3 regions of the Marinobacter sp. SBS5 genome follow, and region 1 is predicted to be linked to each of the others. Evidence: predicted binding sites of a transcription regulator. Region 1 holds the regulator's gene; each other region holds the start of a gene.
The links. Region 1 encodes sigma-54, which starts transcription at its own class of promoters, with help from an activator protein. Its sites were predicted from a motif close to ANTGGCATNNANNTTGCTNT; they were not measured.

Region 1 (6,887 bases):
CTGCACCACGGTTGCCGGCGGCAGTGGCGCAGTGCGAGAAGCCTGCGACCTGATTCTCTGGTCGCAAGACCGACTCACAACAACCCTCGCACCCTATGTGAGCGAAGCGCTGTGATCACTCGACTGTTCAGCCCCGGAAAAGGCAAAGCGTGGGCCAGAACGCTGGCGTTGGGCGGCACGATAGCAGCCACCCTGTTTCTCATGTGGCAAAGTGAGGAACCACCAGGCAGTCAGGACGACGCCAAAGAGCTTCGCGGGCCGGCGGAGCCAGACGGTTTTATCATCCAGGCGGATTACCGGACCTGGGACGCACAGGGCAACCCGAAAATTCGCATGACCAGCCCTCGCATCGAGCAGTTCGAACGCAACAACCTCGCCGCCATGGAGAAGCCCCGTGCCACCCTGCATGGAGAAGGCGACCCGGTGCCGTGGAATATTGAGGCGGATCAAGGTAGCCTTCTGCAAGACGATGGGCTAGTTAACCTGAACGGTAACGTTGTCATCCATCGACAGCTTCAAGGCTCTGATACCACCTTCAAAACCAACGAGCTAACCCTGAACAATACCGAGGGTACCGTGTACACCGATCAACCGGTGACCATCATCGAGCCCCACGGAACCACCAAAGCAACAGGCATGAAAGCCTGGCTAGACGACCGAATTCTGGAACTCAATTCCCAAGTGGAAGGGCATTATGATCCCATCAGGTAACCGACTTCTTTTTCCGCTGATTATGGCAGCCGCTTTTCTGGCCAGCCCGGCAGCAGCCTTCACGCTGGACTCCGATGAGCCCATCAAAGTCAGCGCCAACTCTGCACGCCTGGATGACAGCGCTGGCACAGCCATCTACACCGGAGCCGTAGAACTGGTGCAAGGCAACGTTAAACTGGATGCGGAACGCGTCGTTCTTTATCGCAGCCCTCAAGGCCTGAGCAGAATTGAGGCGAGCGGCAGCCCCGCCCATTACCGCCAGCCATCGCAGGACGAAACCGCCGTCATCAATGCCGAAGCCCGGAACATCACCTGGTCGGCGAAAGACAGCCAGCTTACCTTTGAGCGAGAAGCCTTGATCGAGCAAGGTGGCAGCACCTTTCGGGGTGATATTATCCACTACGACACCGTGAATCGGGTGGTCACCGCAGAAGGTGGCAACGTTGAGGGTGAAGGCTCAGGCCGAGTAGAAATGGTGATTCAGCCGCGCAGTTCAGGTCAATAACAGGAAGGTTCTGATGGCAGTTCTCAGGGCCAGTAATCTGGCAAAAAGCTACAAGCAGAAAAAAGTGGTTCTGGACGTTTCTCTGGAAATTCGTTCCGGCGAAATTGTTGGCCTGCTGGGCCCCAACGGTGCCGGTAAAACTACCTGCTTTTACATGATTGTTGGACTGGTGCCCGCGGACCACGGCCGCATCACCATAGACAACAACGATATTACCCCCCTCCCCATGCATGGACGTGCGCGAAAAGGCATCGGTTATTTGCCTCAGGAAGCGTCGGTATTCCGCAAGCTGACCGTGCGCGACAACATTATGGCCATTCTGGAAACTCGCAAATCGCTGTCTAAAGCGGATCGCGAAGCCAAACTGGAAGAGCTACTCGAAGAGTTTCACATTACCCACATTCGCGACAGCGTGGGTATGGCACTTTCGGGCGGTGAACGTCGTCGGGTAGAGATTGCTCGGGCTTTGGCTATGGAGCCCGCGTTCATTCTTCTGGATGAGCCCTTTGCCGGAGTTGACCCTATTTCGGTCAGCGACATAAAACACATCATCCGACATCTTCGCGACAAAGGCATCGGCGTTCTCATTACCGACCACAACGTACGCGAAACGCTCGATATTTGTGAGAATGCCTACATTGTCTCTGGTGGCCACATCATCGCATCGGGCAACGCGGATGCCATTCTTGCCAACCAGCAGGTGAAAGAAGTTTACCTTGGAGACGAGTTCCGACTATAGACAATCGCAGACCTGAAAGCCGGGCTGATTGTTTTGCTGAACGCTAGCAAGTAAACTCGGCAGGGTACTTGCTTAAATTGTTGGGCATGCGCTGCAAGTTACCAGCACACAACAATTTTTTTCATTCGCAAGCAATGCTATATATCAGGATACAGGCACGTTATGGATTTTGAGCCATGGTTATGAAAGCTTCATTACAGCTTAAAATGGGCCAAAGCCTGACCATGACCCCCCAGCTGCAACAAGCCATACGGCTACTGCAGCTTTCCACGCTGGACCTTCAGCAGGAAATTCAGCAGGCACTCGATTCGAACCCAATGCTGGAAACCTCCGAGGACGACGATCAAACCGACTCGAATGAGCAGCGAGAAAGCAGCCAGGACGACCAGCACGAGACTGCTTCTGCTGCTCAAGAAGACCAAAGCACAGACTCGCAAAGCTCGGATTGGGACGAATCAGAAACCGCGCCTGACTGGTCTGCCGAAGACCAAACGCCGGACACCATCCCAGACGACCTACCTGTCGATACGGCTTGGGACGACATCTATCAATCGGCGCCAGCCCCTGCAAGCCGGGGTGAAGACGAACACGACTCCGATTTCGAGACCCGCAACTCCCCGAGCGAAACGCTACACGACCATCTTGAGTGGCAACTGAACCTGACTCCGTTAAGCGAAAGGGATCAGGCGATCGCACACGCTCTGCTGGATGCTGTGGATGACCGAGGCTATTTGACGTCATCCATCGAAGAGATCCATTCGGGCCTGTTTGAAGATTCCGAAGACGATCCGCTCGAACTCGACGAAGTTCAGGCTGTCCTGCGCCGACTGCAGCATTTTGATCCTCCAGGTGTATTTGCCAAGGACCTGCAAGACTGCCTGATGATCCAGCTGAACCAGCTGCCGCCTGAGACCCCTTGGTTGCGCCAGGCAAAATTGGTGGTTACTCAATTCCTGCATTTACTGGGCAACCGGGATTATGCTCAGCTGCTGCGCCGTAGCCGCTTGAAAGAAGACCAATTGAAAGAAGTGTTGGCGGTGATCACCAGCCTGAATCCCAACCCCGGCGACAGCATCGACCGCACAGAACCGGACTACGTGATTCCGGATGTCATCGTGCGCAAGCACGAAGGTCGCTGGCGAGTAGAGCTTAATCCGGAAATTGCGCCGCGCATTCGCGTCAACGCCAGCTATGCTTCGCTGATTCGGCGGGCCGACAGCAGCGCTGACAACACCTACATGCGCGACCAACTGCAAGAAGCCAAGTGGTTTATCAAAAGCCTTCAGAGCCGCAACGAGACCTTGCTCAAAGTTTCCACTCGCATTGTTGAGTACCAACAGGGCTTTCTGGACCATGGCGATGAAGCCATGAAACCATTAATTCTCTCGGACATCGCTCAGGCCGTGGATATGCACGAGTCGACCATATCCCGGGTCACCACTCAAAAATACATGCATACCCCGCGGGGCATTTTTGAGCTCAAGTACTTTTTCTCCAGCCACGTGGGCACTGCCGAGGGTGGAGAATGTTCCTCAACGGCGATTCGTGCGATGATCAAAAAACTGATTGCCGACGAAACACCAAAAAAGCCATTGAGTGATAGCAAAATTGCAGCCATGCTAGGAGAACAGGGAATCAATGTTGCCCGACGTACGGTAGCCAAGTACAGAGAGGCGATGCACATCCCTCCCTCGAACGAGCGTAAGCGTTTGGTTTAAGGATTCGTCAGCACAAGAGGTGCTGACACTCAGTCCGGCAAAAGCCGGCTATATGACAACAGGAGAAGCCTATGCAACTCAACATTTCAGGCCATCATGTAGAACTGACTCCCGCACTAAAGGATTACGTAACCACCAAGTTTGATAAGCTTGAGAGACACTTTGACCACATCAGTAATTGTCAGGTGACACTGCAAGTTGAGAAAGTTCGCCAGATGGCCGAAGCTACCCTCCACGTAATTGGTGGCGAAATTCACGCAAAGGCTGAAAGTGAGGATATGTACGCCGCTATCGACGGCTTGGTCGACAAACTCGACCGCCAAATCCTCAAGCATAAAGAGAAAACAGTTGCTCGGATGCAAGGTAACGGTTAACGCGCTCTTTAGCGTGAAACCGAACCGGGCGTTTCAATAAGACGTGCTGCGGCAGGAGTATCCGGCCGCAGCCTTTTTTTTACGGAAATGAAGTCGATCTATGACCGATTCATCCCTGACCATCGACAACATTCTGGCTCCAGAACTGACTCTGTGCCGGGTTGCGGCGTCAAGCAAGAAGCGTGTACTGGAGTTTATCGCTGAACACATTCATCAACAGGATGAAAGCCTCAACGATACAGATATCTTTAACAACCTGGTGTCGCGGGAGCGGCTGGGCAGTACCGGTATTGGCGAAGGCATAGCTATCCCCCATTGCCGTCTGGACGGGCTGGATAGAGTCATCGGCGTATTGATGACACTGGCCGAACCGGTTGACTTCGATTCCATCGACAGCCAACCGGTTGACATTGTTTTCGCCCTGGTTGTCCCCAGAGAGGCGACTAGCGAACACTTGGAGCTGCTCAGTCAGCTTGCCGAGAAGTTTAATGAAAGCTCTTTTTGCGAAAAACTGCGCCAGTGTCAGGATGCCGGCAGCCTGCACCAGGCCATGATTTCCAACCCTAACTGATACAGTTTGGGCAGAACGCGTAGCATGAGAGGAATACCGTTATGAAGCTGATCATCGTCAGCGGCCGCTCAGGCTCGGGCAAAAGTACCGCGCTGCACGTACTTGAGGATTTGGGGTTCTACTGCATAGACAACCTCCCCATCGGCCTTCTGTCCCCACTGACTCAAGAGGCCACCACTCAGGAAGCGCCCACCCGCCTGCGTAAAATGGCGGTCAGCATTGACGCTCGTAATCTGTCCGGCGAGCTGGCGAACTTTGAGGCGATCTACCATCAGCTGAAAAGCACCGGCATGGAAGTGGAAATCATCTTTCTCGATGCCGACGAACAAACTCTGCTGCAGCGTTTCCACGCGACCCGCCGCAAGCACCCGCTCAGCGATGACAAGACCTCGCTGCCGGAAGCCGTTTCCAACGAGAAAGTTCTCCTCGAGCCGCTATCCAGACTGGCCGATCTTTATGTGAACACCACTGGCCTGTCCATGTATGAGCTGCGCGACATGGTCAAGCAGCGGGTTGCAGGTCGCAAAGATCAGGAACTCGCCCTACTGGTTCAATCCTTCGGTTTCAAGCACGGCGTCCCGGTCGATTCCGATTATGTCTTCGACGTCCGGTGCCTCCCCAACCCCTACTGGGACACTACTCTGAGAAAGTACACCGGCATCGACCAACCGGTGATCAATTTTCTTGAGCGCGAGCCTTTGAGCCAAAAGATGGTCAACGACATCATTGGCTTTCTTGACTCTTGGCTGCCCTCGTTCGCCGACAGCAACCGCAGCTACATGACCATTTCCATCGGTTGTACGGGCGGCCAGCATCGATCGGTGTACGTGTCGGAGCAACTGAAAAAGCACTTCGCCACAAAGTACCGAAACGTACAGGTGCGCCATTCTGAACTACCCCATCTGCAGGCCAGAGGGGAAATCTGATTCACCATGATCAGCCGAACGGTCACCATCATTAACAAACTCGGTTTGCACGCTCGGGCGACCGCAAAATTAGTCGCCACCGCTTCCCAGCACGAATCCAAAGTCTGGATCAGCCGAAACGGCCGAAAGGTCGATGCCAAGAACATCATGCAAGTAATGATGCTCGCTGCCAGCCAAGGTACAACGGTAGAACTCATTGCCGATGGTCCGGATGAGCAACAAGCCATCGACGCTGTGACCACCCTGATTGCGGATTATTTTGGCGAAGGCGGCTGATTCTTCGCAATTCACCTACAACTCCCCCTCACCGACACCTCCTAACTCCGCTATAATACGGAGGTTTTCTGACCGTAGGTGGATCCATGTCTGATATTCTGGAACAAAGTCAGGCCCACCAGAGACTCCGTTCCCTGAGCGAGGCTCTGGATAGTGGCGCGCTGAAGCAGGTTGCTCGCATCCTGAATGGCGGCCTTAGTCCCAGTGATATTGCCCACCTGCTAGAATCCTCTCCGCCTCGTCAGCGGGCTTTGTTGTGGAATCTGGTTGATAAACAACTAGAAGGTGAGGTTCTCCAGCACCTCGGCGACGACATTCGAGGGTACTTCCTGAGCAAGTTCAACGCTCAGGAGCTGGCTGACATCATTGAAGATTTCGAGTCGGACGACCTGGCCGACCTTCTTCAACAGCTACCGGACACGGTGATCCTGGAAGTTCTGGACACCATGGACGAACAGGACCGGCAACGGGTTGAGGAAGTCCTCTCCTACCCGGAAGACACCGCCGGCGGTTTGATGAACACGGACACCATCACGGTGCGCCCGGACATCAGCATCGACGTCGTGCTGCGTTATTTACGCCGCCACCGCAGCCTTCCCCCCATGACTGACAGCCTGATTGTGGTTAACCGGCGGGATGAATTTATCGGTACCCTTGCCATCACCCGAATGCTGGTATCCAACCCGGCGTCTACTGTCCGGGAAGTTATGGACACGGACATAGAGCCCATCCCGGTCACTCTATCCGACACCAAAGTGGCTACCCTGTTCGAACGTTATGACTTGATTTCAGCCCCGGTGGTCAACGAGCACAACAAGCTGCTGGGCCGTATCACCATCGATGACGTGGTCGATGTTATACGTGAAGACGCAGACCACTCTTTGATGAGTTTGGCCGGTCTTGATGAAGATGAAGACACCTTTGCCCCGGTGATGAAAACCACCCGCCGGCGCGCCGTTTGGCTCGGCATCAACCTGCTCACCGCATTTACTGCCTCGGCGGTGATCGGCCTGTTTGAAGAGACTATTGCCAAGGTGGTTGCCTTGGCGGTCCTCATGCCCATTGTT
Region 2 (6,887 bases), on a different contig from region 1:
TGAAAGCCGAGCAATCCACCTTGCTGCTAGTCGACGTACAAGAGAAGCTGATGCCGGCGATCAGCCAAGGTGAGGAAGTGATTGATCGCTGCACAACACTGGCGATTATCGCTGGTCTCCTCGAAGTACCCGTGATTGGCACCGAGCAATTGCCTGAAAAGCTCGGCTCGAATGTCGAGTCCGTTCGCGAGTTGTGCAATAACACCATTGGAAAAACCCACTTTGATGCCTGCCCGGACGGCCTCATTGATGAATTACCGGAAGGCCGCCAGCACGTTATTATTGGCGGATGCGAAACCCACGTTTGCATGCTGCAGACGGCTTTGAGCCTACTGGATGCCGGCTACAAGGTTTGGGTCGTTGCCGATGCCACCGGTTCGCGGAATGATTTCGACCGTGATGTGGCCCTCGACCGCCTCCACCAAAGCGGTGCAAGGATTGTCACAACTGAAATGGTCGCCTTTGAATGGATGGGCGACTGCAAGCACCCACGTTTCCGCGACATTCAAGAGTTGATCAAATAACGAGTAGCGAGCGCCTTTATGCTGAACATGGACTTTTCTCAACGCTTGGTCATCCGCACCCACGAGCTTGACTGGGCACCTAGCCCTGCTTCGGGTGTCGAGCGCAAACCGCTGGCACGCGAGGAAGCAGAACGCGGGCACGCGACCAGCATCGTCCGTTATAAGCCTGGCGCTTCTTTCAGTCGGCATGAACACCCGTTAGGCGAAGAGATTCTGGTGCTTGAAGGCGTTTTTTCCGACGAAAACGGCCACTACTCGGCCGGAACGTATCTTCGAAATCCTCCAGGCAGCGGCCACGCACCGTTCAGCGAGGAAGGCTGCACGTTATTAGTCAAACTGCACCAGTTTGATCCGCGCGATACCTCAACGGTTTGCATCGATACCACTACGGCCGAGTGGTTACCGGGTATCGGCGGCCTGCAAGTTATGCCCCTGCATGATTTCGAACACGAACACGTTGCCCTGGTAAAGTGGCCAGCCAACGAAGTGTTCCAGCCGCATCGGCACTTTGGTGGTGAGGAAATTCTGGTGTTATCGGGAGAGTTTTGTGATGAGCAAGGCCGGTACTCGAAAGGTACCTGGATGCGCTCACCACACATGAGCCAACACCACCCCTTCGTAGAAGAAGAAACCGTGATTTGGGTAAAGACCGGTCATCTGCCACTCGAATAAGCGGAGGCAGATGTCCGGATCAAAGCGAGCCTATTTTTTGCGGTAAACAATACCCGGCTGGCACTGCACCATTTCGTACAAATCCGGCAAGCCATTCAGCGATTCTGACGCCCCTAAAATCAGGTAGCCGCCAGGGTTCAATGCTCCGTGCAAGCGAGTCAGGATGTCTTTTTTAGATTCTGCCGAGAAGTAGATCAACACATTGCGACATAGAATAATGTCGAACTTTCCGAGCATATAACGCTCGAGAAGGTTCAGCTCTTTAAACTCCACCATCGCCTTGATTTGATTATTGATCTGCCAACCACCGTTTACAGAGGGCTTAAAGTAGCGCTTTTGGCGCTCAGGGGACAAACCACGCCCGATCGCAATCATTTCATACTCGCCCTTACGAGCCACTTCCAGAACGCTTTTGGATATATCGGTCGCGGTTATACGAACGTCCCGGAGTTTGCCCGGACGGGTCTGCCGAAACTCATCAAGCACCATTGAAACCGAGTATGGCTCCTGCCCGGTTGAACATGCAGCCGACCAAATCCGCAGTGGCTGCAACGATTTGCGCTCAGCAAACTCTGGCAGAAGTTTGTCCTGGAGAATACGAAACGGATGATTATCCCGAAACCAAAGCGTCTCGTTGGTGGTCATCGCATCAATCACGACTTCGCGAAGGCCCATACGCCCAGACCGTTTTAGCCGCTCGAGAAGCTCACCAAGCGAACTCAAACCGTTATCTTCAAGAATTCTGCGTAGCCGGCTTTTAACCAAATACTGCTTGTTATCGCCCAGCAAAATGCCACAGGCATCCTGTAAGAACGTTTTGAACTCTTCGTATTCCCGAGGCGTTATTTCCGCGTTCATTGCATCTCTATCATGGGTAAAACGGTTAACCGGGACATCAATCCTGCCCGATCAATTCCATTACACGCTCAGCCAGTTCGTCCGGGCTAAATTTTGCCATAAAATCGTCTGCACCCACCTTCTGCACCATGGCCCGGTTAAAAACACCGCTCAGCGATGTGTGCAGCATGATGAACATATCTTTTAGCGCAGGGTCTTCTTTGATTCGGGTAACCAGCGTATAGCCATCCATCTCGGGCATTTCCACATCGGAGATAATCAGCGAGAGGTGGTCTCGAATGGATGAACCATCCTGCGTGAGACTTTTCAAGTAGTCCAGCGCTTGCCTGCCATCGTTATGAGTAATGACTTCCATTCCAATCGCCGTCAGACAACGGCTGATCTGGCGCCGCGCTACGGCGGAATCATCTACCACGAGGACAGGAAGATGACGTTTGGACTGAGCCGCACTTCGCGTCACAATCTCTTGATTAACGTCTTCACGAAGCGGAGAAACCTCTGAAAGAATCTTCTCTACATCGATGATTTCAACCAGTTTTTCATCAACTTTGGTAACCGCCGTCAAGTATACATCTTTGCCCGCTCCTTTCGGCGGCGGCATGATGTCTTCCCAATTCATATTTAAAATGCGGTCGACGCCAGACACCAAAAACCCCTGGGTCTTTCGGTTGTATTCCGTGATGATCACAAAGCTCGTCGCCAGTTGCTCCTGGGGTACGCCTGGCAGACCGATCGCCATGCCCATGTCAACAATGGGAATGGTCTCCCCACGAATATGGGATACGCCGCGCACAACCGCACGACTGTTAGGAATAGAAGACAGTCTTGGGCACTGCAACACTTCTTTCACTTTGAAGACGTTAATACCATAGACCTGACGGCCACGGAGCCGAAACAGCAACAGTTCGAGCCGATTCTGGCCGACCAGCTGGGTGCGCTGATTAACGCTTTGAAGTACCCCTGTCATGACGCTCTACTCCTAGGGTGCCCTTAACCGGCACTGATTTTGCTTTATAGTTCACAAGCATTGAATTCAGACACAGTGTAACGGCCATATGCCCAGATCCTTAACTTTTTTTAAAGGGCAGCAGACATACCAACAGCATAGGACAAAGCAACAAAGATGCGCACCCTCTTATTTCTTACGCTGACCCTCTTTTTCAGCCTCCCCGTCTTCGCCAAACAGACCACAACCGCCAGCGATATTCGAAACATGGCACAGCGTTTCTTGCAAACATGGGCCGAGGATCAATCGGAACTAAATCGGCGCATTGAGTATCAAATAGGCAATATTGACCGGCGCCTGAAACTGGCACCGTGCGAGGGAAAGCCTGAACTGAACTTCGTTAGCGATCCGCTGCGAACGCCGAGCCCTTCCATTCTTATTAGCTGCGCTGGCGAGCGTCCGTGGCGAATGTACGTTACGGCGTCTGTGGAGATCTACGGCGAAGCCATCGTTGCTGCACGCCCCTTAACAAGGGGCGAGCGATTAACCAGCGCTGCCCTGACGACAAGCGAAGTTCAGCTGAATGCCAGTCGCCGGGGCACTCTAACCGACATAGACACAATTCAGGGCATGATGGTTCGCCGCCCCGTTAAAACGGGCACAATGCTGACTCCGGACTTGCTGGAAGCCCCTGATGCCATCGAGCGGGGCGACCATGTTATTATTGTTGCCCAATCCGGCTCGTTTTCGGTCAGTTCCCGCGGCAAAGCTCTTGGCAACGCAAGTATCGGGGAGCAAGTGCTGGTAGAGAATCTTCGTTCCGCGCGCACACTCAAGGCAACCGTGGTAGCGCCGGGGCGTGTTGAGATACCGATGCAATAGCGCTTAACGACAGAGCGGAAATTTTTTTCCTGAAAAGACTAAAGTACGGCAACACCTTGCCGATAAGAAGGTATAAACCCGATTCTGCCACTCGTTAGCAGTGGTCACAGGCAAGCAGGTAATTTTATGTCAGTTGACTTAAATGGAATTGGCCCAGGCCAGGTCAACACCACCAGAACACCGGCCGATAAAGCGGCAAGCACCGCCAACACCACGTCATCAGCAGCCGATCAAGCCCAGGCGCAAGGCCCAGCTGCTCGTGGCGAGAACGTTAGCCTTAGCAGTCAGGCCAAAAACCTGAAACAGCTTGAGCAAAAGCTTGGCGATTACCCGGAAATGGACGACGATCGCATCGCGCAGATTCGCTCGGCACTGGATAACGGCACCTACAAGATCGACGCAGAAAAACTGGCCCAGAAAATGCTTGAGATGGATGAAAGCATTTTTGGGTGAGTAGAATATGGCCGCTATCGATGAGTTGAAGACCCTTCTTAGTGAAGACCTCCGCCAGCTGGAAGGCTTGGCGGATCTTCTCCTTAGGGAGAAGCAGGCATTGTCCTCTCCGGATATCAGTCCTCTGCAAGAGCTTACACAAGAAAAGAATCAAATTCTTGGCGCTATCCGTGATCGAGCCCGACAGAAGATCCACCTGTTGGTGAACATGGGCTATCGCCCTGACTCCGGCGAGCCCTCGCGCTTTATTCAGGCCGGCGGAATGAGTGATTTGCATCAGCTGTGGAAAGCGGCCGATCAAAAGCTTCGGGAGTGTCAGTCACTCAACCAGAACAACAGTCGAGTGGTCAGTCATCTGCAAAAGCGCCTCGCACGCGTCACTGATATTTTCCGCGGTGCCTCTAGCCAGCAAAAGCTCTACGGCGCTCAGGGTCAGCAGACCAGCGTTTCAAGTAGCACCGTTTTTGCCAGCGCTTGATTCTCGCTAGTAAAAAGTAAAATGCCCGGCTCTTGGCCGGGCATTTTGTTTAGAACGCAACAATTGGTTGTTAACGGGTATAGATGGTCATGTTCGAATCGGGATGAAACCGAATATCCTGAATACTGACACTCCCCATCGATGCGCCGTTCCCGCCTGCGACTCGGATATTCTCCACTCTGATTTCCTCAATGCGCTCGGGCAACGCCAGCGTTATAGCGCCATCATCCCGAATCGAGTATCGCTCTTCGCCTTCACGATACTGCACACCCGAAATGGTGAGGTCAGAGTCAAGGAAACTCAAGACAGGCACAAACACGTTGGCCGCAAGCCGAACCCCCTCTACCGCATCAAGGCCAGCCTCATCAGCGTTGCCGCCCTTCGCATCCGCCGCCTTACCCGGCATTGACGCCACCTTTTCAATGCGGTCCATCAAACCTATGCCCCGCTGCCCTGACACCGACGACATTTCATCTTCCGTCAACGGAGCGAATCCGCGCCCTTCATACAACTGCCCTGCACTCGCTACAGTTTCTGCATCGTCATTATCAGTGTTCGTAGACGCAAAAGAGACCAACGGTTGAAATGGAAGAGCAACCATCGTCACCAGTGCCGCCGTATTGCGGTATCGAGACTGGTGCTTCAAAACCCGAATCAGGTCTTTTTCAGTGATACAGCCCGATGCAATCAGAACCTCACCCAAGCGCTGCCCAGAGGTTCGCTGAAGCTTCAACGCATCATCGAGCTCTGACTCAGACAAGTATCCGCGATTGATCAACAACCGGCCAAGCCGTGACTTTTCTTCAAATCCTCTTTGGACTTTCACTCATGTTCTCCTGTGTTCACCATGAACACCGTACAACCAAGCCCGGCATTGTGATTTCCTTCAAGCTATTACAAGCGTAGTTGAGCACCGACCTACTTGCTGTTTGCTTTTACTCTTATCGGCGTAAGGATCTGTTAATATCGTTAACTGCTTTGTAGCGAATCTGATTATGTCACCTATTCCGACACTCACTGAAACAAAGAGCAGCCTTTAAATGACAAACTTCGTAAAACAACAATCTCTTGTGATTTATGCCGCATTGTTGGTCCTTTCGGCGCTTATTTTTGCCAGCACAGCGCACGCGGACAGCAACGATGAGTTGCCAAAAGTACGCTTCGTGACTTCCGAAGGGGCGTTTGAACTCCTTTTGCGCCCCGACGTTGCCCCCAAAACCGTCGAGAACTTTTTGAACTACGTGGAAGATGACTTCTACGATGACACTATTTTTCACCGTGTCATATCAGGCTTCATGATCCAGGGCGGTGGGTTCACTGCTGACATGCGCCAGAAACCCACCAACTCCCCCATCGTCAATGAAGGCAGCGAAACCCTGCCAAACCTGCGTGGTACCATCGCGATGGCCCGCACCAGCAACCCCGACTCTGCCACATCACAGTTCTTCATTAATGTCGTGGATAACGACTTCCTGAATGCAGGTGTGCGCGGTGCCGGTTATGCGGTTTTCGGAAAAGTAACTCAGGGCATGGGCGTGATCGACAAAATCGCCTCAGTGCAGACCGGACGCAAGCGAGGCATGTCCGACGTACCGCTCTCCCCTGTCGTTATTAAAAGTGTTACCCGGATTACCGCTGAAGACTGATGTCGATCACTGGCCCCCTGAAACCGCCGGCCACAGAGCCGGCGGAATTGATTTGGCAAGATGGCGTTCCCGAATCGGCCCGTTTTGGCGATGTCTATTTCAATCGCAACGATGGTCTCTCCGAAACCCGGCATGTGTTTATCGAACCCAACAACCTGTCTGGGCGTTTCGCTCAACTGCCGAGCCATGGCCACTTTGTGATCGGCGAAACAGGGTTTGGATCGGGTCTGAGCTTTTTGACAGCTTGGGATGAATGGCAACGGCAAACTTCGCACCAGCAAAACACCGTACTGCACTTTATTTCCTTTGAGCGTTACCCGTTAACCCGCGAAGAACTGAAACTCGCATTAGCGCGCTGGCCAGAAGTCACCCCGTTATCAGTACAATTAATCAGCCACTATCCACCGCTAATGAAAGGTGTTCACCGC
Region 3 (6,887 bases), on a different contig from region 1:
TTTACTTTGACGGCCTCACCACCTTTCATGGGTTCGTCGGAGAAGGTGACATTGCCTTGGGCATCAACGTGGCGGTAGACCTCAGCCCAGCTTGCTGAAGAGGCCAGAAGAAGGATTCCGGATGCGAGCGTGACAAGTGTTTTCATGATCGTGGCCTGTGCTCTGGTTAACTCATTTGATTATCAGGGGCAAGGGCGGTGATATCAACGCTGTGGAGGGCTCGCTTGGTTACATCTCGTTAAGAGCGACAGTTGTTGGGTGGGTTTTGTGGACTCGGCCACAAAAAAAACCCGCCGAGGCGGGTTTTTTTCTGCGTCATGGCACCTTTACGGTGCGATGAGTTAGCAGGAGTAGTACAGCTCGAACTCAACCGGGTGCGTGGTCATGTTGATGCGCTCAACTTCGGCACGCTTCAGGTCGATGTAGCCGGCAATCATGTCTTCGGTGAACACGCCACCACGGGTCAGGAACTCGTGATCATCTTTCAGGGCGTCCAGAGCTTCTTGCAGAGTCTCGGCAACCTTCGGAATGTTCAGAGCTTCTTCTTTCGGCAGGTCGTACAGATCCTTGTCCATGGCATCGCCAGGGTGGATCTTGTTCTGGATGCCGTCTAGGCCGGCCATCATCAGTGCAGAGAAGGCCAGGTACGGGTTAGCGGCCGGATCCGGGAAGCGAACTTCAACACGACGGGCTTTGGCGCTATTCACATACGGGATACGGATAGAGGCAGAGCGGTTGCGGGCTGAGTAGGCCAGCATAACCGGTGCTTCATAACCTGGTACCAGACGCTTGTAGCTGTTGGTGGCCGGGTTGGTGAAGGCGTTGATAGCCTTAGCGTGCTTGATGATGCCGCCAACGTAGTACAGAGCTTCGTCGCTCAGGCCAGCGTAGCTATCACCTGCGAACAGGTTCTTGCCGTCTTTGCTCAGGGACATGTGTACGTGCATGCCGGAACCGTTATCGCCAACAACGGGCTTGGGCATAAAGGTCGCCGTCTTGCCGTACGCGTGGGCAACGTTGTGCACGCAGTACTTCAGGATCTGTACTTCGTCTGCTTTCTTGGTCAGGCTGTTAGGACCGACGCCAATCTCACACTGGCCGGCGGTGCCGACTTCGTGGTGGTGAACCTCAATGGTCAGCCCCATAGATTCCATGGCCGCACACATAGCGCCACGCAGATCGTGCAGGCTGTCTACCGGTGGAACCGGGAAGTAACCGCCTTTAACGCCTGGACGATGGCCGATGTTGTTGCGGTCGAAGTCTTCGCCGGATACCCAGGCGGCTTCTTCCGAGTAGAGCTCGTACATAGAGCCCTGCATGTCGGTCTTCCATTTTGCGGAATCAAAGATGAAGAACTCAGGCTCCGGGCCGAACAGGGCGCCGTCAGCGATGCCGGTGGATTTCAGGTATTCCTCAGCACGCTGAGCAACAGAGCGTGGGTCACGCTCGTAACCTTGCATGGTGGTGGGTTCCACGATGTCGCAGGTAATGTTGATGGTGGTTTCTTCAGTGAACGGATCCAGTACGGAGCTGCTGTCATCCGGCATCAGGATCATGTCTGATTCGTTGATGCCTTTCCAGCCAGCGATGGAAGAACCGTCGAACATCTTGCCGTCGGCAAAGAAGTCTTCGTCTACCTCAGAGGCAGGCAGAGTTACGTGTTGCTCTTTACCGCGGGTGTCGGTGAAACGCAGGTCGACCCATTTGACTTCGTGTTCTTTGATCAAATCAACAGTCTTGGACATTGTGCATGCTCCGTAAGTTATACATATTCGTTGTGCCGGATCGTTCAGTGTACTGAGGCCCGATCTGCTTGCAGGTGAGGGAAGCTTATCAGAAGCCGGTGGCCCTTACCTTTCAATTGCGGCTGTTTATACTTAAGCAAGGGCCTTGCCAGTTTGCCGATATTGCCTCACAAAAGCGCAGTTGCAGGGCTTTCGAGCCATGCCGGGGCGTCAGCGGCACAGTTTTGTGCGTTTTTAATCGTTTAATTGTGCGCCAAAATGGTGCGCCTTGGCCGTAAATGCCTAATAACAGTGCGCTTCGTGATTGATTACATATTAAGCACTAATCTTCATATTATCGACATGGACTTTTCGATATACTGCGTCCCGCTAATTTCTGCAGGATACCAGTTGTGATTGATAAGCTTAGAAACGTTGCCATTATTGCCCACGTAGACCACGGTAAAACGACCCTGGTTGACCAATTGTTGCGCAAGTCCGGAACTTTGGACCGTAAAGAGCTCGAAAGCGAGCGCGTTATGGATTCCAACGATCAGGAAAAAGAGCGTGGAATTACCATTCTGGCGAAGAACACTGCGCTGAAGTGGAAAGACTACGACATCAACATCGTGGACACCCCGGGACACGCTGATTTCGGTGGCGAAGTTGAGCGAGTCATGAGCATGGTAGACAGTGTTCTGCTCGTGGTCGATTCGATTGACGGCCCGATGCCACAAACCCGCTTTGTAACGCAAAAAGCGTTCGCAGCGGGCTTGCGTCCGATTGTTGTGGTAAACAAGATTGACCGTCCTGGTGCTCGCCCGGACTGGGTCGTAGACCAGGTGTTTGATCTGTTTGATAACCTTGGCGCTACTGATGAACAGCTTGACTTCCCGATCGTATACGCCAGTGCCTTGAACGGCATTGCAGGTATGGATCACGAAGACATGCAAGACAACATGGACGCCGTTTTCCAGGCCATCGTGGATTTCGTACCAGCACCCGACGTGGATTTGGAACTGCCGTTCCAAATGCAGATTTCCCAGCTGGACTACAACAGCTTCTTGGGTGTGATCGGTATTGGCCGTATCGCGCGCGGTAAAGTGTCTACCAACACTCCGGTAGTTGCGATCGGCGCTGACGGTAAAAAGCGTAACGGCCGAATCCTCAAGATCATGGGTCACTCCGGTTTGCAGCGTGTCGAAGTTGACGAAGCTCAGGCTGGCGACATTGTGTGTGTGAGCGGCTTGGATCAGCTCTTCATCTCTGACACCTTGTGTGATCCTTCTAATGTTGAAGCGCTGCCCGCACTGACCGTTGATGAACCGACGGTTTCGATGACCTTCCAGGTCAACGATTCGCCGTTTGCCGGTAAAGAAGGTAAGTACGTAACCAGTCGCAATATTAAAGAGCGTCTGGAAAAAGAGTTGCTGCACAACGTAGCTCTGCGTGTTGAAGAAGGTGACTCCGCAGACAAATTCAAAGTGTCTGGCCGTGGTGAGCTGCACCTGTCGGTACTGATCGAAAACATGCGTCGCGAAAACTTCGAGCTGGCGGTTGGTCGTCCGGAAGTGGTGATCAAAGAAGTAGACGGTGAGAAGCAAGAGCCGTACGAAAACGTGATCATCGACATCGAAGAGCAGCACCAAGGCCCCATTATGGAGCAAATGGGTCTGCGTCGTGGCGATATGACCAACATGATCCCGGACGGCAAAGGCCGCATGCGCTTGGAATACACCATTCCTGCCCGTGGTTTGATTGGTTTCCGGAACGCCTTCCTGACCATGACCTCCGGTACCGGTATCCTTACTTCGACCTTCAGTCATTACGGTCCTGTGAAGCTGGGTGAAGTGACCAGCCGTCAAAACGGTGTCATTGTTTCCATGGCCACCGGCACTGCGCTGACTTACTCGCTGGAAACCCTGCAGAGCCGAGGCAAGTTGTTCCTTGAGCCGGGCCAGGAAATCTACGAAGGACAGCTATGTGGTATTCACAGCCGCGATAACGATCTGGTGGTTAACCCGACCAAGGGTAAGAAGCTGGATAACATGCGTGCGTCTGGTAAGGACGAAGTGATCGGCCTGGTGCCGCCCATCAAGCATACGCTTGAACAGGCGCTTGAGTTTATTGACGACGACGAGCTGGTGGAAGTAACGCCCAAGTCGATCCGTCTGCGTAAAAAGCTTCTGACCGAAAACGAGCGTAAGCGCGCCGGTAAGAAGTAAGGCACGGTTGGCCCGGAGTGGTGCGGGCATTCACGAGAAGTTCAGGGAAAGCGCAGCCTTTCCCTTCGTGTTTGTCTCTCTGCTCCGGGTCGATTGCCTTTCGAGTTTTTCTGACACCTCTCTCGTTAATGCTGTAATCCCTTTCGCCATTCTCGGCTAGACTACCGTTAGTCATTTAACGGAGTCGGTTATGCTCAGTCTTTATCCTGAAATCCAGCCCTATGCTCGTCACCGTCTTGCCGTGGATGACGTTCATGAACTGTATCTGGAAGAATCTGGCAATCCTGAGGGTACGCCTGTGCTGGTGGTGCATGGTGGGCCGGGCGGAGGCTGCGAGGATTATCACCGTCGGTTCTTTGATGCCGAACGTTGTCGGATCATTTTGCTCGATCAGCGTGGCGCTGGACGGTCGACCCCGCTGGCGGAGTTGGAAGGCAACTGCACGGCCAATTTAGTGGCCGATATGGAAGCCGTGCGGCAGTTTCTGGGTGTGGATCGCTGGTTGTTGTTCGGAGGGAGCTGGGGTTCAACGCTCAGCCTTGTTTATGCGCAAGCTCACCCGGAACGGGTGTTGGGGCTGGTGCTGAGAGGGATCTTTCTCTGCCGGCCGCGGGATATTCAGTGGTTTTATCAGGAGGGGGCCAGTCGGATATTTCCTGATTATTGGAAAGAGTATCTGGCGCCCATCCCAGAGGCTGAGCGAAGCGATATGGTAACGGCCTATTATCGGCGCCTAACCAGTAGTAATGAGTTGGAGCAGATCCAAGCCGCCAAAGCTTGGTCGGTGTGGGAAGGGCGCTGCGCCACCCTGCAGCCGAACCCAAAGGTGGTTGAGCATTTCGGCCATCCGCATGTGGCCATCGCCCTGGCCCGAATTGAGTGTCATTACTTCATGAATCAAGGTTTTTTAGAACCGGGTCAAATTATAAGAGACGCACAAAAGCTGGCGGAGATTCCGGGTGTTATCGTGCACGGTCGATATGACATGGTGTGCCCATTGGATAATGCGCTGGCTCTTAGTGCGGCGTGGCCTGAAGCCGAATTGCAAATCATTCGCGATGCCGGCCATTCAGCTTCCGAGCCTGCAATTGTGGACGCGCTGATTCGTGGAGTCGAACAAGTTATCGCCAAAGGCACGCCTTCAGCTGGTTGATTATTAGACTTTTTGTTAACTTGGCGGGGTTGCGACCTTTGAGTGGCCTCTATACACTTTGGTGCATTACGGTGTTTTAACCCCGCGAGCCGAGTTGCCAAGGGACTAAATGAAAGGATTGATCCAGCGAGTATCCGAGGCAAGTGTTGCCGTAGGGGGCCATCAGATTGCCAGCATTGGCAATGGGCTCTTATTACTCTTGGGCGTGGAAAGGAATGACGCATCAAAAGAGGCAAAGGAACTGTGCCGGAAAATTCTCTCATACCGGATTTTCCCCGATGAGCAGGGCCGGATGAACGTGAACGTTCAGGACTCCGGTGGCTCGCTTTTAATTGTTCCCCAGTTCACCTTAGCGGCGGATACTTCCTCCGGAACCCGGCCAGGCTTTTCTCTGGCGGCTTCCCCGGACGTGGCAAATCGTTTGTATGAGGAGTTTGTGGCCGAGGCGAAGAGCCTGTTGGGGGCTGAGCGTGTGCAAACCGGCGAGTTCGGGGCAGATATGAAAGTGGCGTTAGTGAACGATGGCCCGGTTACCTTTTTGTTGGAAGTGGGTGGGTCAAAATAGGTCATTTTAACGCCGACGTAATAATGCCCATGATCAGGGCGTAGCTTGGGGTTCCCGGGTGCTGATATCTGATCTTAGGGCGCTCGCGACAAGTGACCAGTTTTGTAACGTGTTGGTTGGAAAGATAATAGTGGATTTAGGTCTGAATTTTGCGATGCTAGGCTCTAATTGTCGTAAGTATGGACGGACACACAAGTTTTGAATCTGGGGCTTGTTTAGGTTAAAAAATAGCCGCTAAAAATTTGCAAAAATGTAATTGTTGTATTAAAACAGGATCATCACAGGGAACTTTAACAGAGTTCTGTAAGTGACTGAGAATCAAGGCCTGCTGTTCGCCTTGTTGGGATAAAAAGAAAAGATCGGGCCTTAAGACCCGTCGAAGAACCTGAGTTAACTCACAAAGGAAGATGCAACATGAAAAAAACTATTCTTGCTTCTGCTATCGCAGCTGCAACCTTCTCTGGCGCTGCTCTGGCCCAAGAAAGCAACCTGCCGACTGTTTACGGTAACATCCAGTACGCTCTGACCCACAACAACGTTGATGGCGGCAGCAGTGACATCGCTCACAACGACAACGGTTCCACTATCGGTGTGAAGCACGACCATGAAATCGCACCAGGTATTACCGGCTTTCTGAAGATTGAGCTTGACGGTATTGATGCTGATGACAAATCAAAAGGTCGTGGTCGGATCAAGCTGGACGAAGCTTACATCGGTGTGAAGGGTGATAACTTCGGTCAGGTGTGGGTTGGCTCTGATGACTCTCTGTATGAGTCTACTATCGACCGTATCGTTAACTACTACGAAGTGGCCAAGTACAACATCGGTGGTAGCTACACCACAGGTGAAGGCGATTTGATTCAGTACATGACGCCTTCTTTCGGTGGTTTGAAGCTGGGTGCTGCGGTTCAGATCAATGGTGATGGCGATGCGCAATCTGGTGGCAAGAGCTACCCATACCAGTTGGCAGCTATCTACTCCGTTGATGCGCTGACTCTTGCTTTTGCTATGGACTCTAACGATGGCGCTACATCGTATTCTTCCAGCACAGCTGAAGCTCCGAAGAACAACGAAAACACCTACGGTGTGCGTGTAGCATACGCCGCAGATGCTTTTGGTGCTTCACTTGAGTATCAGACTCGTAAAGATGCCTACGACATTGTTGGTGTTCAAGGTACCTACACTCTGGGCAAAAACGTGTTCGCGCTGTCATACGAGCT

Region 2: flgA (flagellar basal body P-ring formation chaperone FlgA) is a predicted target of sigma-54. The motif match lies at 3,048-3,067, and genes of this name have one in related genera.
Region 3: glnA (glutamate--ammonia ligase) is a predicted target of sigma-54. The motif match lies at 1,879-1,898, and genes of this name have one in related genera.

The regions. Positions count from the first base shown of each region.
Region 1 is NZ_JBLWAZ010000001.1:942,162-949,048, reverse strand. It holds gene kdsC (3-deoxy-manno-octulosonate-8-phosphatase KdsC) at 1-115, shown strand, start outside; gene lptC (LPS export ABC transporter periplasmic protein LptC) at 112-711, shown strand; gene lptA (lipopolysaccharide transport periplasmic protein LptA) at 695-1,216, shown strand; gene lptB (LPS export ABC transporter ATP-binding protein) at 1,230-1,955, shown strand; gene ACNQ6O_RS04535 (RNA polymerase factor sigma-54) at 2,132-3,673, shown strand; gene hpf (ribosome hibernation promoting factor) at 3,745-4,047, shown strand; gene ptsN (PTS IIA-like nitrogen regulatory protein PtsN) at 4,148-4,618, shown strand; gene rapZ (RNase adapter RapZ) at 4,660-5,544, shown strand; gene ACNQ6O_RS04515 (HPr family phosphocarrier protein) at 5,551-5,820, shown strand; gene mgtE (magnesium transporter) at 5,907-6,887, shown strand, end outside.
Region 2 is NZ_JBLWAZ010000002.1:49,817-56,703, forward strand. It holds gene ACNQ6O_RS05855 (isochorismatase family protein) at 1-524, shown strand, start outside; gene ACNQ6O_RS05860 (cupin domain-containing protein) at 543-1,196, shown strand; gene ACNQ6O_RS05865 (CheR family methyltransferase) at 1,227-2,054, opposite strand; gene ACNQ6O_RS05870 (chemotaxis protein CheV) at 2,092-3,021, opposite strand; gene flgA (flagellar basal body P-ring formation chaperone FlgA) at 3,178-3,882, shown strand; gene flgM (flagellar biosynthesis anti-sigma factor FlgM) at 4,009-4,335, shown strand; gene ACNQ6O_RS05885 (flagella synthesis protein FlgN) at 4,343-4,813, shown strand; gene ACNQ6O_RS05890 (pilus assembly protein PilB) at 4,884-5,639, opposite strand; gene ACNQ6O_RS05895 (peptidylprolyl isomerase) at 5,854-6,459, shown strand; gene mnmC (bifunctional tRNA (5-methylaminomethyl-2-thiouridine)(34)-methyltransferase MnmD/FAD-dependent 5-carboxymethylaminomethyl-2-thiouridine(34) oxidoreductase MnmC) at 6,465-6,887, shown strand, end outside.
Region 3 is NZ_JBLWAZ010000006.1:22,266-29,152, forward strand. It holds gene ACNQ6O_RS14330 (DUF4124 domain-containing protein) at 1-146, opposite strand, end outside; gene glnA (glutamate--ammonia ligase) at 342-1,745, opposite strand; gene typA (translational GTPase TypA) at 2,138-3,949, shown strand; gene pip (prolyl aminopeptidase) at 4,140-5,102, shown strand; gene dtd (D-aminoacyl-tRNA deacylase) at 5,212-5,667, shown strand; gene ACNQ6O_RS14355 (porin) at 6,082-6,887, shown strand, end outside.